DNA from 3 places in the Microbacterium sp. IO18 genome. Region 3 is predicted to be linked to each of the others. Evidence: predicted binding sites of a transcription regulator. Region 3 holds the regulator's gene; each other region holds the start of a gene.
The links. Region 3 encodes LexA, which represses DNA repair genes until DNA is damaged. Its sites were predicted from a motif close to TCGAACANNTGTTCGA; they were not measured.

Region 1 (5,285 bases), on a different contig from region 3:
CGAACTCGACCCCGTAGGAGTTCACGTTCTGCCCGAGCAGAGTGACCTCGATCGCGCCGTCATCCACGAGGAGACGGATCTCGTTCAAGATGTCGCCGGGACGACGATCTTTCTCCTTGCCACGCAGGCTGGGAACGATGCAGAAAGTGCATGTGTTGTTGCAGCCCACCGAGATGGATACCCAGCCGCTGTGCGCGGAGTCGCGCTTCGTCGGCAGCGTGGACGGGAAGACCTCGAGCGACTCGAGGATCTCGAGCTCGGCATCACCGTTGTGGCGTGCGCGCTCGAGGAGGCCGGGCAACGAGCCCATGTTGTGGGTTCCGAACACGACGTCGACCCACGGAGCCTTGTCGAGGACGGCCTGCTTGTCCATCTGCGCCAGACACCCGCCCACCGCGATCTGCATGCCGTGCTTGCGTCGCTTCACCGAGGCGAGGTGCCCCAGCGTGCCGTACAGCTTGCCGGCGGCGTTGTCTCGCACGGCACAGGTGTTGATGATCACCACATCGGCTTCGGCGCCGTCGAGCGCACGCACATAGCCGGCGCTCTCCAACGAGCCGGAGAGCCGTTCGGAGTCATGCACGTTCATCTGACACCCGAAGGTGCGGACTTCGTAGGATCGCTGTCGCCCGTCGTCGTCGACGGCCGCCGACGACGCACTGATGATCGTCGGTTCACTGCGCGGAATAGTCATGATCAACCCATTGTACGAGCCGATTCCACGCGTGTGCCGCGTCGGGATCTCAGTCCGAGTCGACGAATCGGACGCCCGAGGTCGCCCTGCCGAACGTCGCCTCCTGCAATGCTGTCTTCGCCGCCTTCATCGCTGTCGATCCGTTGTAGCCGCGACGCGAGAGCTGCCCCATCAGACGCCGAAGCGCCGTGTCGTGGTCCAACCGGGCGAGCGAACGAGCCTTGCTCCGAGCGAACTCGAGAGCGCGTTCGTTGTCATCGTCGGGTAACTCATCGAGCGCGACGTCGATAACCTCGCGCGGGATGCCCCGCTGGGCCAGCGCCCGGGAGAGTGCGACGCGCCCCTGCCCCTTCCGCTCTACTCCCGACGTCACCAGAACCTCGGCGAGAGCGGCATCGTCGAGGTAGCCTCTGCGTCCGAAGTCTTCGATCACCTCGTCGATCGTGGCGCTGTCGAGCTCGTGTCCCCGCAACATCTGACGCGCTTCGGAAACCGACAGCGAGCGGGATCGCAGCTTCCGTACGAGCGACTCCTCGGCCGCGGTACGGGCCTCGTCCGGATCAACCTCGTCGCCACCCGACACCTCGTTAGATGTGTCGAGCGCATGGAGACGGGGGCCGGAGCTCGCCTCGCCTGCTCGCCCGGCTCCCGGTCTCGCAGATGCTCCTCGGGCGGGATGGCGGTCACTGGGCGTGCCCGCATCGGACGTCGTCCCGAGCGCGGATCCGCGAGACGGAGTGTCCCACGTCGATCGCCACGCTCCGGCGTCGTTCGTGTGGCCGGGCTCGGCTTCCGAGACCACGTCGCTTCCTGCCGCAGCGCTCCGGCCGGGGTCAGCCTGAGGGCGAGCACCGCCGAAGAGAGGAATGATGGGGGCGATCCGCTCGGAATCGCCCCCACGTGTGTCATTCATCAGGCCGGACGACGCTCGGCGAGCTCGTCAGCGGCGTCAGGAGCGACGAGCTGCGCACCGATACCGAGCTTCTGCTTGATCTGCGTCTCGATCGCGAGAGCGATATCGGGGTTGTTCAGCAGGAACGTACGGGCGTTCTCCTTGCCCTGCCCGAGCTGGTCGCCGTCGTAGGTGTACCACGAGCCCGATTTCTTGACGATGGCATGCTCGACGCCGAAATCGATCAGGCTGCCTTCGCGTGAGATGCCGACGCCGTAGAGGATGTCGAACTCCGCCTGCTTGAAAGGCGGAGCCATCTTATTCTTCACGACCTTGACCCTGGTGCGGTTACCGACAGCGTCGGTCCCGTCCTTCAACGTCTCGATACGACGGATGTCCATCCGGACGGACGCGTAGAACTTCAATGCCTTACCACCGGCCGTGGTCTCGGGCGAGCCGAAGAAGACACCGATCTTCTCGCGGAGCTGGTTGATGAAGATCATCGTGGTGTTCGTCTGGTTCAGGCCACCGGTCAGCTTGCGAAGCGCCTGCGACATGAGTCGAGCCTGCAGACCCACATGCGAATCACCCATCTCTCCCTCGATCTCGGCGCGCGGCACGAGCGCGGCGACGGAGTCGATGACGATCAGGTCGATCGCCCCGGATCGAACGAGCATGTCGGCGATCTCGAGCGCCTGCTCACCGGTGTCGGGCTGCGACACCAGGAGCGCGTCGATGTCGACACCGAGCTTCGCTGCGTAGTCGGGGTCGAGGGCGTGCTCCGCGTCGATGAAGGCCGCGATACCGCCGGCGCGCTGCGCGTTCGCGATCGCATGCAGCGTCAGCGTGGTCTTACCCGAGGACTCCGGTCCGTAGATCTCGACGATTCGACCACGCGGGAGTCCGCCGACGCCGAGGGCGACGTCGAGCGCGATGGAGCCGGTCGGGATGACCGCAACGGGGGCGCGCTCATCACTGCCCAGCCGCATGACCGAGCCCTTTCCGAACTGACGGTCGATCTGGGCGAGGGCGGTCTCGAGGGACTTCTCGCGGTCTGCGGGTGATGGCATGATGTGCTCCTTCTGCGCGCGTGGTGCCGCCTGTAGGCTGTCGCGGCCCTCCCGGTTGGGAGTGACTCTCCGACAAGGCGTATGGCTCTTCGGCTTGTTCTCCACCGTACGAGGGGCCACCGACATCGTCTCGGCAAACTCACGTTCGGTGGACAATCACAGCTCTGAACCACCTGTGCAGAAGACTACGCTCTCTTCGAACGAATATTCGACGACACGCCGCCGATCGCACACCGTGTGCCGTAACCCGCGGACATCTCCCACGGAATCAGTGCCCGCGCGGCTCCAGACGGCCGACACCGTGACGCCGGTTCTCCGGGACGTCCATCTCCACGCACAGTGCGAGCCAGATCTCACGGGGCGGCGTCCCGTCGGCCAACGCCTCGAGCGCCGTGCGACCACGAAGAGCCGAGAGTCCGAGATCGTTCACCAATGACGATGCTCGCGCCTGGAACTCGGTGTCGACCGCGCGCAGAAACTCGCTACGACGCATCGTCACTCCAGCACCCTGCTCAGTGCAACGAGAGCTGAGGCTCGATCGACGCCACGAGGTCGTCCGGAACGACATCCGGGAAGACCTGGATACCCTCGAGAACCGAGATGCGGTCTCCGACCTCGCGCATGATCGTCGAGATGGGCACATCGAGAGCATCGGCGACGGATGCGAGGATCTCGCTCGACGCTTCCTTCTGCCCACGCTCGACCTCACTGAGGTAGCCGAGCGCAACCGACGCCTTGCTTGCAACCTGCCGGAGCGTGCGCCCCTTCTGCAGGCGGAAGTCCCTCAGCACATCGCCGATTTCCTGTCGTACAAGAATCATCGGAACCTCCTCCCCGTGTGATCGTTCGGGGTCTCCCCCGATAGGACAGCCAGTCTAGTACGCCTGGCCTGCACGAAATCTACCCCTGCACTCTGTGGTTTGAATGTGAGCACATCATTGATAACCCGACCGGGCCGGACACTATTCCGCGACCAGGTCGAGCAGTGCTTCGAGCGCCGCAGACACCGTCTGCGTCCGGATCGAATCCCGGTCGCCGCGGAAGCGGAATTCTCTCGCGTGCGCTCCGTTCGGCGTCACGATACCGATGTGCACCGTACCGACGGGCTGTCCGTCCGGCGAATCCGGTCCCGCGATGCCGGTGGTGGACACGCCGACATCCGCGGGCCGATCGTCTACGCTCACCACTCGCCGCACACCCCCGGCCATCTCCAGCGCGACCTGGGGGTGCACCGGACCGCGCCGGGCGAGAAGCTCGGCGTCGACGCCGAGCACCGTCGCCTTCACGGAGGTCGCATAGGCCACGACGCCGCCGAGGAGAACGGCGGAGGCTCCGGGGACGGAGACGATCTCTGCGCACAGCGCCCCGCCGGTGAGGGACTCCGCCACTCCCAGTGTCCACCCGCGTTCGTCGAGCGCCGACAGAACGGCGGCGGCGCTCGTCTCGCTCATGCCCTCTTCTGCCGCGATCCGCGCACCTGCGCCACGATGTAGTCGATCCCACTCGCCACGGTCAGCAGCAAGACGATGATCATCAGGATGAACGTCACCAGTGTCCATGCTTCGAGACCGATGAGGACGTGCAGGGGAAGCAACGCCCATCCCAGGGCCACACCCTGGAACGCCGTCTTGATCTTGCCCATCCACGCGGCCGCGACCACATGCTCGCTCGCGACCATCAGGCGATGGATGGTGATCCCCCACTCGCGCACGAGAATGATCGCGACGATCCACCAGCTGACCTCGTCGAGGATCGCGAGACCGATGAATCCCGCCCCGGTGAGGAGCTTGTCGGCGATCGGGTCCCAGAGCTTCCCGAAATCGCTGACGATGTCGTACTTGCGAGCGAGGTAGCCGTCGACCCAGTCGGTGGAGATGCCGACGATGAAGATGATCGCAGCGGCCCAGCGCAGTCCGGGCTCAGCCAGGCCGTAGGTTCCTCCGAGCAGCAGCAGGACGAAGAACACGACGGCGAGCGGGATCCGCGCGACCGTGATGGCATTGGGCAGCTGCCGCGGGATGGCCATCAGTCACGCCCCGTCAGGCCCCAGGCGTCTTCGTCGCCCTCGGCCTCCACCTCGGGAAGACCCTCGTACTGGGCCGCGATCGGATCATGGGCCGGAGGCATCGGTGGGACCGGCGGGGCGGCAGGTGCCGTCGGCGCGGCGGAGGCGGCAGGAACGTCCTCGCCGCGCAGCTTCGCCATCACCTGCGGCAGCTGTTCAGCCGTGGCCAGCACGTCCCGGGCCTTCGAACCCTCCGAAGGCCCGACGATCTCGCGGGATTCCAGCAGGTCCATCAGGCGCCCGGCCTTCGCGAAACCGACACGCAACTTGCGCTGGAGCATCGACGTCGACCCGAACTGCGACGAAACGATGAGCTCGGCCGCGGCGAGCAACAGCTCCAGATCGTCGCCGATGTCCTCGTCGACCTCTTTCTTCTTGGTCGGCTCCATCGCCTCCTGCACGTCGGCACGATAGTCCGGGCGCGCCTGGCGGGTGACGTGCTTGACGACGGCGTCGATCTCCTTCTCATCGACCCACGCGCCCTGCAGTCGGAACGGCTTGGAAGAACCCATCGGCGAGAACAGCGCGTCACCCTGACCGATGAGTTTGTCGGCTCCCGGGCTG
Region 2 (5,285 bases), 100 kb from region 3:
CGTCTCCGGCCAGACCGAGATCGCCCAGACGGCGACCGAGGGCTGGAAGGCCGAGAACGCCCAGCGTCGCATGGACTCGATCCTGACCTCGACGTACAGCTCCGAGACGCTCGACGGCGTCCTCTCGCCGAACGACACGCTCGCTCGCGCCATCATCACCTCGGTGCAGCAGGCCGGAAAGCCGGTCCCGGTGGTCACGGGTCAGGACTCCGAGGTCGAGTCGGTGAAGTCGATCATGGAGGGCATCCAGTACTCCACGATCAACAAGGACACCACGCTCCTCGTCGAGCAGTCGATCAAGATGGTCGGCCAGCTTCAGAAGGGTGAAGAGGTCGACGTCAACGACACCGAGCAGTACGACAACGGCGTGAAGGTCGTTCCGGCTTACCTGCTCGACCCGATCATCGTGACCAAGGAGAACGCGGCAGAGGCATACGCCAACGTCCCGAGCCTCCTCGAGATCGTGAAGTCGTACCAGTAACTCGCACGGCACACATCCTCACGGATACGCGAACCGTCCGGGCCCTCGGGTCCGGGCGGTTCGTCGTTCAACCGGTGCACATGCCCGGGAGGCGCTCAGAACGGTGCGGTCACCGGATCGGCACTCGTGAAGGTCACCGTGTTCTGCGGAGGCGGCCGGTCGATGTACGTGCGACCGGTCGGGCTCGTCCACTCCAGCACGCCGCCCGAGGTCTGGTCGACGTGCCAGGGGGAGTGGTGTTTGAGCATGTGATGTCGTCGGCAGAAGGCGGCAAGGTTTCCGTGGGCGGTCGCCCCTCCGGTCGAGGCCGCATGATTGTGGTCGAGGTCGCACTTGCGCGCCGTGATCCCGCATCCGGGAAACCGGCACCGCTGGTCCCGCGCGCGGAGATGCCGCCGGAGATGCTCACTCGGGCGGTAGCGGTCGACAGCGAGCATTTCGCCAGAGATCGGATGCGTCAGCACGCGGTCCCAGCCGGTCGCGGAACCTGCCAGCGTGCGAGCGGTCGTGACGTCGATGGGGATCGTTCCGTCGAGCTCGGCCGGTGATGAGGTCGTCGGAGCGTCATCGTCCATCAGAGTGAGCACCGGCACCGTGACCTCGACGCGGGCGCGGACCTCGCCCAGCAGGCTGTCCGCCGTGTCATGGCCCGCGGGGGATCCTGTGAGAACGAGGTCGGCGAGCAGATCGGCGCGCAACTGATCGACCGTGCGGTCGTCGGCGGGGAGTCCGGCGACCGAAGCATCCTGTGCCGCTCGCGCGTTCTCCTCCTTCACCGCATGCGCCATCTGCGACAGCCGGTCGAGCATGCCGTGCAGGAGGACCGCGGGTCCGCGCGCCCCCAGCTCGGCCATCCCATCGTCGAGGTCCTTCCCCCACACACGGCGCAGCTCGCGGGTATCGCGATGCCGCTCGGTGAGACTGCGCTCCTGGAACCGCTCGGCAAGACGCCGTACGATCCGCCGAAGCCGATTCGGGGATTCCGTCACGGCGACCTCCACGGCCTCCGCGGCGTAGGCGGCGCGATCCGCAGCCTCGTCGAGATGCGCGCCCGCCTCGACGATGACCCGGGAGTGCGCGGCACTGATGCGCCCTTCGCCCTGCGCCTCCCATACCGCCGGGAATCGGTCGACGAGCCACGAGGCCTCGGCCATCTTGCGCTCGATCGTGCGGTCGCTCAGGTGCTGCGCAGCGCCGATCTCGGCAGCGACCGTGCGGATCGCCATGTCTCCGTGATCGGGGTGGGCGGCGCCGCGGGCGATGTCGACGGCCAGGCGTCCGGCCATCGCGAGCATGCCCGTCGCGGGCCGCCTGCATGCTGCTCAGAGTGCTCTCCGCGGCCTCGAGCGACGCGACCAGATCGGCGAGCATCGCCATCTGGGAATCGGTCGCGTCGAGCAGTGCGGTCATGACTTCAGTCCATCACCGACCACCCATTCGAAGATAGATTCGATCGAGACTCACGTCTCCGGGTTCACGAAACGGTGACGAACGCGATCAACCCGAGGTGCTAGTCCCAGATCGGGTCATCGGGGTCGGGGGAGTCGGTGCCGTCCGCATCGGTCATGATGCGCGCGCCGGCGATCCACGAGGTCAGCGCGCCGCCGTGGAGGGTATGCGGGTGCGGCACGCCGAGGAGGTCGGGGTTCGTCGCGACGGCGAGCGGCTCATCGCTCGCGAAGACGACGACGTTGCCGAGCGGGCCTTCGTCATCGTTCGGTTCTGCGTCGAGGACGACGGCGACATGGTCGAACACCGTGCGCAGGGTGGCTGCCTGTCGCCGTGAGTACTCGAAGGGGTGTCCGTCGAGCAGGTTGACCGCCACGACTCCCTCCGCTGCGGAGCGCGCGGCGACGCGGCGATAGAACTCCTGGCTGGCCACGCGATGCCGGATGACGGCGGCATCCCAGAGATCGACGACCGTGAACCGCGCACCCATCCACTCGCCGGCAAGCTCCGCGTCCGCGACTGCGCGCGCATCACCGAAGATGACGCGCAGATCGGTGCCCGGAGACAGCGGCAGCGCGGCGATCACCGCCTCGTAGAGGGTGGGCTCGAACTCGACCACGAGTTGCGGCGATCCGGCGCGCGTGGCCTCGACGTAGCGTGCCAGCGTGAGGGCACCGGCTCCCAGGTGCACGGTGAACAGCGGCGCACCGGGCTCAGCGGCAGCATCCATCACTCTGGCGATGTGCTGCGTGTAGTCGTATTCGAGGTCGGTGGGGTCGGTCATCGAGACGACGGACTGCGGGATTCCGTCGACGCTGAGTTCGTAGCGACCGGGCCGCCTTCTCGACTGCACCAGCTTCGCCTTGCGATCCTCGAGCAGAAGGGAGAACACCCGGCGACTCTTCGGCACCCGTCGATCTTAGATCGCGGGGAGCTGGTCGGAGAACACGCCGACCGCGCGCGACTACCCTGGAAGGAACATGGCACATCTTCTCGGGGCTGAAGCCCTGCATCTCGAATACCCGACCAGGGTCGTCTTCGACTCCGTGACCCTCGGCATCGAAGAGGGTGATCGCATCGGCATCGTCGGCCGCAACGGCGACGGCAAGTCGAGCCTTCTCGGCATGCTCGCGGGGATCAAGGAACCGAACTCGGGCCGCGTCACGGTGCGCGGCGGCACGCGTATCGGTGTGCTCGATCAGGCGGACACCCTCCCCGACGACCTCACCATCAGCGCCGCTGTGGTCGGGGACACCCCGGAGTACGAGTGGGCCGGCGACGCGCGGATCCGCGACGTCATCGAAGGACTGCTCACCGACCTGCCCTGGGATGCGGAGATCGGCTCCCTCAGCGGTGGTCAGCGGCGCCGGGTGTCGCTCGCCAAGCTCCTCACCGGAGACTGGGACGTCATCGCGCTGGACGAGCCGACCAACCACCTCGACGTCGAGGCCATCACCTGGCTCGCGGGGCATCTCAAGAAGCGCTGGTCGCCGAACGCCGGGGCCCTCATGGTCGTGACGCACGACCGGTGGTTCCTCGACGAGATCAGCACCGAGACCTGGGAGGTGCACGACCGGATCGTCGAGCCCTTCGAGGGCGGCTACGCGGCGTACATCCTGCAGCGCGTCGAACGCGACCGCATGGCGGCGGCGACCGAGGCGAAGCGCCAGAACCTCGCCAAGAAGGAGCTCGCCTGGCTCCGTCGCGGCGCTCCCGCCCGCACGGCCAAGCCGAAGTTCCGCATCGACGCGGCCAACGAGCTGATCGCCGATGTGCCCGAGATCCGCGACAAGGTGTCGCTGCAGTCGCTCGCGGTCTCGCGCCTCGGCAAGGACGTGGTCGACCTGCTGGACGTCGGGGTGACCTACCCGACGGCGGACGGCGGCGAGAAGGTCGTGCTGCGCGACGTCGAGTGGCGCATCGCACCGGGGGAGCGCACGGGCATCCTCGGTGTCAACGGCGCCGGCAAGTCGACGCTCCTCGGGCTCATCTCCGGCACGGTCGAACCGACCGTCGGTCGGGTCAAGCGCGGCACGACCGTGAAGGTGCAGACGCTCACCCAGCGCCTCGACGAGCTCACCCAGCACTGGAACGACCCGGTGCGGGTGATCATCTCCGGGCTGCGCACCTCCTACACGATGGGAGCGGGCTCCAAGGCGCAGGACCTCACTCCCGGTCAGCTGCTCGAACGGCTCGGCTTCGATTCGGCCCAGCTCTCCACTCCGGTCAAAGACCTCTCGGGTGGGCAGCAGCGTCGTCTGCAGCTCCTGCTCGTGCTGCTCGACCAGCCGAACGTGCTGATCCTCGACGAGCCGACCAACGACCTCGACACCGACATGCTCGCCGCGATCGAGGACCTCCTCGACTCCTGGTCGGGAACGCTCCTGGTCGTCAGCCACGACCGCTACTTCCTGGAACGCGTCACCGACCAGCAGTACGCGATCCTGGACGGGCATCTGCGGCACCTGCCCGGAGGGGTCGACGAGTACCTGCGGCTGCGCCACCTCCAGTCTTCGACCGGACCGAAGCAGACCGCCACGGCCGCAGCGACCGCGACGACCGCCGCCACCTCCAAAGGTCTCGACGGCGCGGCCCTGCGCACGGCGCAGAAGGAGGTGTCGGCCCTCGAGCGGCGCATCCAGAAGCTCACGCAGCAGGTCAACGCCGCCAAGACCGCGCTGGCCGACCACGACCAGTCCGACTACGAGGGCCTCGGCGAGCGGATGAAGAAGATCAGCGAGCAGCAGGCCGAGATCGAGGAGCTGGAGCTGCGCTGGTTCGAACTCACCGAGGAGATCGGCTGACGGAGGAATATCCTTCTCTCACCGCTGTTGGGAGGTAGGGATGGAAGGCCTCGAAGTAACGGTCCTGCTCGGACTCACGATTCTCGTCGGAACCCTGATCGCCCCGCGCGTGCGTCTCGCGCTGCCCCTCGTCCTGGTCATCTTCGGGCTGCTCCTCGGTTTCGTGCCACCGCTGCGCGAGGTGCAGCTGCCCCCGGAGACGGTGCTCCTGCTGTTCCTCCCGGTGATGCTGTTCTGGGAGAGCCTGACGACCTCATTGCGGTCGATCCGCCGCGACTTCCGCTACATCCTGCCGATGAGCACCGTGCTGGTCGTCGCCTCGGCCTTCGCCGTGGCCGGCATCGGTGTGCTGTTCGGGATGCCGTGGGAGATCGCGCTCATCCTGGGTGCCGCCGTCGCTCCGCCCGACGCCACGGCCGTCGCCGCCCTCGGACGCCTCCTCCCGCGACGCATGTTCATGAAGCTCAAAGCGGAGAGCCTGACCAATGACGGCACGGCTCTGGTGCTCTACGCGATCGCGGTCTCGCTCGCGCTCGGCGGTCAGATCACGC
Region 3 (5,285 bases):
GCACGTGCACCGTGAGTGCGGCGTTGAAGGTGATGGCCTCGAACGAGTGGCGCACGAGAGACCCGGTGAAGTGTCCACCGATCAGGTGGTGCTCGAACCCGGCCGGCTCGCCGGTGTGCACGAGGTACGGACGCCCGGAGATGTCGACGACCGCCTGCGCGAGGGCTTCATCGAGGGGCACGAGCGCATCGCCGTACCGCGAGATGCCCGACTTGTCGCCGAGCGCTTCGAGGATGGCTTGTCCGAGCACGATCGACACGTCTTCGACGGTGTGGTGCGCGTCGATGTCCGTGTCGCCCGAGGCCCGTACCGTCAGGTCGGTGAGCGAGTGCTTCGCGAAGGCGGTGAGCATGTGGTCGAAGAACGGCACCGAAGTGTCGATACGGCTCGCACCGGTCCCGTCGAGGTTCAGTTCGAGCTCGACGGTGGACTCCGACGTGCTGCGCACACGGCTGGCGGTGCGCGGGGTCAGTGCGGGGCTGCTCATGATGCCGATCCTATCGAGGCCAAGGCGTCGAGGAATGCGGTGGTCTCGGACTCGGTTCCTGCGCTCACTCGGAGGTGCCCGGGGATGCCGACGTCGCGCACCAGCACACCACGGTCGTACAACTGCTGCCAGGTCGCGCGCGGGTCGGCGACTCCTCCGAACAGGACGAAGTTCGACCACGTCTCGTGCGGCGTGTAGCCGAGGGCCTCTAGCGTCGCGGTGATCCTGTCGCGCTGCTCGACGATCTCCTCGACCATGCCGAGCATCACGTCGGCGTTACGTAGCGCAGCGACGGCGGCGGCCTGTGTGAGCGCGCTGAGGTGATACGGCAGTCGGACCAGGCGGAGGGCGTCGATGAAAGCAGGATCGGCCGCGAGATAGCCCACCCGCGCGCCCGCGAACGCGAATGCCTTGCTCATGGTGCGGGAGATCGCGAGGCGAGGCCGCCCTTCGAGGAGCGTGAGCGCGGAGAGCGCGTCGTGCGGAGCGAACTCCTGGTACGCCTCGTCGACGATGACGACGCCGCGCGCAGCGTCGTAGACGGCTTCGACGACATCGAGACCGAGAGGCGTCCCGGTCGGATTGTTCGGCGAGCAGAGGATGACCACATCGGGGTCAGCAGCGCGTACCTGCGCCGCCGCATCCTCGGGCGTGATCGAGTAGTCGGGCTCCCGGGTGCCGGCAATCCACCGTGCCCCCGTTCCCTGCGCGATGAGCGGATACATCGAGTACGTGGGCGCGAACCCGAAGGCGGTGCGCCCGGGTCCTCCAAACGCCTGCAGGATGTGCTGCAGCACCTCGTTGGATCCGTTGCCCGCCCAGATCTGGTCGGCGGTGAGCCCATGACCGAGGTAATCCGCGAACGCCTCGCGAAGCGTCGTGAACTCCCGGTCCGGATACCGGTTCACGTCGCGGATCGCCACCGCGATGTCGTCGAGGATGTCACTCGCGACCGCCTCCGGGATCGGATGAGTGTTCTCGTTGACATTGAGAGCGACCGGGAGAGGGGCCTGCGGGGCACCGTACGGCTTCAGCCCGCGAAGGTCGTCACGGAGCGGCAGATCGTGGAGGGAGAGCGTCACCCTTCCCATGCTAGGCCGCTGGTCGGGCGGATGACGCACATCCCGGTGAGGGCTCAGTCCACGTACTGCGCCGGGATCGCGAGCTCCTGACCGATCTGGAGCTCGCCACCACGGAGCACGTTCATCCGGCTGATCTCTCCGATGACGACGCGCGGGTCGGCGTTCGGCGCGACCGAGGTGGCGATCGACCACAGGGTGTCCCCGGGCAGGACTGTCAGCGTCTCGACACTCGCGGCGGGAGCATCGACACCGGAGGCGATGGCGCTGCCACCGCTGAGTGCCGCGAAAGCGATTCCGATGGCCAGCGGCACGGAGGCGAGAGCCAGCAGCACACCGCGACCCCGTGCCGTCAGCCGCAGTCGCGTGTGGGGGCGTGCGGGTGCCGGGAGGATCGTTGCGGTGCTGACGCTGATGCTGCTCATGTCGTGCTCCTTAGCCTGTCTCGGGGCGATGGCCCGGAGGAAGTTGGCGTAGCGTTCGCATTCCCGTCTCGGCCGGGAGCCGTGAATGCGAAGCTACGTTCCGAAGGTATCTTCGAGTTCGAACATCTGTCAAGTGTTCTTCGAAACCGGAAACGCGATTCGCCCGACACGCTCGAACAGATCTTCCAGATCGGACTGTTTCTCGGATACGGTTTCGATGAGAACACCACACCACGGGCCTCCGACATTCGAAGAGCGACGTCGGATCACGCACTTAAGGAGCACCATGAGCGAGTACTCAGCCCCCGAGTCGGAGGCACCGCGGACCCGCCGTCGCAAGAGCCTGAGCCCGAAGCAGATGGCGATCCTCGAGGTCATCCAGAATTCGATCGCCCACCACGGGTACCCGCCGAGCATGCGGGAGATCGGTGACGCCGTCGGCCTCAAGTCGCTCTCGAGCGTGACGCACCAGCTCGGACAGCTCGAGCTCAGCGGCTACCTGCGCCGCGACCCCGGGAAGACGCGCGCGATGGAGGTCCTGATCGATCTGCCCGGTGCGAGCGGCGAGAACCCGGCCGATGTCGCGACCCCCGTGGGCGATGCCGCGCTCGTACCCCTGGTCGGGCGCATCGCCGCGGGGGTGCCGATCACGGCGGACCAGCAGGTGGAGGAGATCTTCCCCCTGCCACGCCAGTTGGTCGGCAAGGGCGACCTGTTCATGCTCAAGGTCTCCGGCGAGTCGATGATCGACGCCGCGATCTGCGATGGCGACTGGGTGGTCGTCCGCTCCCAGAACAATGCGGAGAACGGCGAGATCGTGGCCGCGATGCTCGACGGGGAGGCCACCGTCAAGGTCCTGCGCCGTCGCGACGGGCACACCTGGCTGCTGCCCCGCAACTCGTCTTTCGAACCGATCCTCGGCGATGAGGCCGTCGTGCTCGGCAAGGTCGTGGCCGTGCTCCGAGCGGTCTGACGTGCTCCGCTGACCGTCGAGGCCCCCGCTGACCGTCGAGGCCCCCTCCCAGATACGTTTCTGAGAGGGGGCCTCGACGCTGCGCGGGGGTGTCGACGCTGTGCGGGGGTGTCGACGCGCTGCGGGGGTGTCGACCCTGCGCGGGGGTGTCGACCCGGGGTGGGCTACGCCCGGACGCTCACGTCCTCACGCACCCGGCGCGTCGCCTCGACGATGTTGCGCAGCGAGGCGGTCGTCTCGTCGTAGCCGCGGGTCTTCAGGCCGCAGTCCGGGTTCACCCAGAGCTGACGTGTCGGGATCTCCTCCACCGCGCGACGCAGCAGCGACTCGACCTCCTCGACCGTCGGCACGCGCGGCGAGTGGATGTCGTAGACGCCCGGACCGATGCCGTGGTCGAACCCGACCTCGGCGATGTCGGCGACGACCTCCATGCGACTGCGCGCCGCCTCGATCGAGGTCACGTCGGCATCGAGCGCCCGGATCGCATCGATCACGACACCGAACTCGGAGTAACAGAGGTGCGTGTGCACCTGGGTACCCGCAGCGGCACCACCGGTCGCGAGTCGGAATGAGTCGACGGACCAGCGGAGGTACGCGGGCTGGTCCGCCTTCTTCAGCGGCAGGAGTTCACGCAGCGCGGGCTCGTCGACCTGGATGATCGCGATGCCGGCAGCCTCCAGGTCGGCGATCTCATCGCGCAGCGCCAGCGCGACCTGGTTCGCGGTCTCACCGAGCGGCTGGTCGTCGCGCACGAACGACCAGGCGAGGATCGTCACGGGACCCGTGAGCATGCCCTTCAGATGCTTGCTCGTCAACGACTGCGCGTAGGCGGACCATCCCACGGTGATCGGCGCAGGTCGCGAGACGTCACCCCAGAGGATCGACGGGCGCGTGGCCCGGGATCCGTACGACTGGACCCAGCCGTGCTCGGTCACCGCGAAGCCATCGAGGTTCTCGGCGAAGTACTGCACCATGTCGTTGCGCTCGGGCTCCCCGTGGACCAGCACATCGAGCCCGAGGTCCTCCTGCAGGGAGACGACGCTGGCCACTTCGCGACGCAGGAAGTCGTCGTAGTCCTCGGCGGGGATCTCGCCACGGGTGAACCGGGCGCGCGCACGCCGGATGTCGCCGGTCTGCGGGAAGGAGCCGATCGTCGTCAACGGCAGCACGGGCAGGCCGAGCGCCTCCTGCGCGGTCTCACGCTCCTCGTACCCGACGCGGGAGAAGTCGGCCGTGCTGAGCGCACGATCGCGGACGGCACCGTCACGAACGCCCGGTGCGGCGAGACGATCCGCCAGCGCGGCGGACGACGCGTCGAGCTCGGCGGCGATCGACGCGCGGCCGACGCTGAGCCCCCGGGCCAGCACACCGACCTGCTGGACCTTCTGGTCGGCGAACGCCAACCACGAGACCAGACGCTCGTCGAGCCGGGACTCGTCGGTCACATCGTGGGGCACATGCAGCAGCGACGTCGACGTCGACGCGGACACGGCCGCGCCGAGCGCACGGAGGGCCTCGAGCCGGTCGAACGCGTGCGCGAGGTCGCCGCGCCAGATGTTGTGCCCGTCGACCACCCCGCCGACGAGGGTCTTGCCCTCGAGTCCTTCGGCCGGGGCGGGCACGCCGCCGCGCACGAGGTCGACGGCGATCGCCTCGATCGGCGCGGCCGCGAGCACCGGGAAGACCTCACCGAGGTCGGCGTACGGGGCGGCGACGAGGATGGCGGGGCGTTCCGGTGCGCGTCCGAGCACGTCCAGCGCTCGGGCGGCAGCATCCGACAGCTGAGCGACGGATGCAGGGAGCGACTCGCTCACGAGCGCCGGCTCGTCGAGCTGCACCCACTCGGCTCCCTCGGCGCGAAGTCGCGCGAGCAGCTCCACGTAGACCGGGAGCAGGTCATCGAGGCGCGAGAGCGGGTCGAAGCCCTGCGGGGCGTCATCCGAGGCTTTCGCCAGCGCGAGGAGGGTGACGGGGCCCACGATGACCGGTCGCGTGACCAGTCCCGCCTCGGCAGCCTCGGAGACCTGCCGGACGAGGCGGTCACTGGAAAGCGAGAACACCGTCTCCGGGCCGATCTCCGGCACCAGGTAGTGATAGTTGGAGTCGAACCACTTGGTCATCTCGAGCGGCGCACGCTCGCCCTCCCCGCGGGCGATCGTGAAGTAGGCGGGGAGTCCCACCGCGCCATCGGCACCGCGGAGGTCCTCGAAGCGTGTCGGGATGGCCCCGACGGTCACGGCGGCATCGAGCACCTGGTCGTAGTACGAGAAGGATTCGGGGATCGCGGAGTCCTTGCGTCCAAGCCCCAACTCGGCGAGGCG

Region 1: a site for LexA is predicted at 2,853-2,868, ahead of recA (recombinase RecA). Genes of this name have one in related genera too.
Region 2: a site for LexA is predicted at 1,919-1,934, ahead of ACLF6J_RS12300 (HNH endonuclease signature motif containing protein). Genes of this name have one in related genera too.

Annotation. Positions count from the first base shown of each region.
Region 1 covers NZ_JBMJAF010000001.1:703,540-708,824, forward strand. The annotation lists gene miaB (tRNA (N6-isopentenyl adenosine(37)-C2)-methylthiotransferase MiaB) at 1-694, opposite strand, end outside; gene ACLF6J_RS03495 (regulatory protein RecX) at 744-1,169, opposite strand; gene recA (recombinase RecA) at 1,607-2,656, opposite strand; gene ACLF6J_RS03505 (DUF3046 domain-containing protein) at 2,925-3,149, opposite strand; gene ACLF6J_RS03510 (helix-turn-helix domain-containing protein) at 3,169-3,477, opposite strand; gene ACLF6J_RS03515 (CinA family protein) at 3,619-4,107, opposite strand; gene pgsA (CDP-diacylglycerol--glycerol-3-phosphate 3-phosphatidyltransferase) at 4,104-4,682, opposite strand; gene ACLF6J_RS03525 (DNA translocase FtsK) at 4,682-5,285, opposite strand, start outside.
Region 2 covers NZ_JBMJAF010000002.1:136,387-141,671, reverse strand. The annotation lists gene ACLF6J_RS12305 (sugar-binding protein) at 1-481, shown strand, start outside; gene ACLF6J_RS12300 (HNH endonuclease signature motif containing protein) at 577-1,767, opposite strand; gene ACLF6J_RS12295 (spermidine synthase) at 1,992-2,840, opposite strand; gene ACLF6J_RS12290 (ABC-F family ATP-binding cassette domain-containing protein) at 2,911-4,734, shown strand; gene ACLF6J_RS12285 (Na+/H+ antiporter) at 4,775-5,285, shown strand, end outside.
Region 3 covers NZ_JBMJAF010000002.1:34,041-39,325, forward strand. The annotation lists gene hisB (imidazoleglycerol-phosphate dehydratase HisB) at 1-487, opposite strand, end outside; gene ACLF6J_RS11785 (histidinol-phosphate transaminase) at 484-1,578, opposite strand; gene ACLF6J_RS11790 (LysM peptidoglycan-binding domain-containing protein) at 1,623-1,991, opposite strand; gene lexA (transcriptional repressor LexA) at 2,278-2,964, shown strand; gene metE (5-methyltetrahydropteroyltriglutamate--homocysteine S-methyltransferase) at 3,129-5,285, opposite strand, start outside.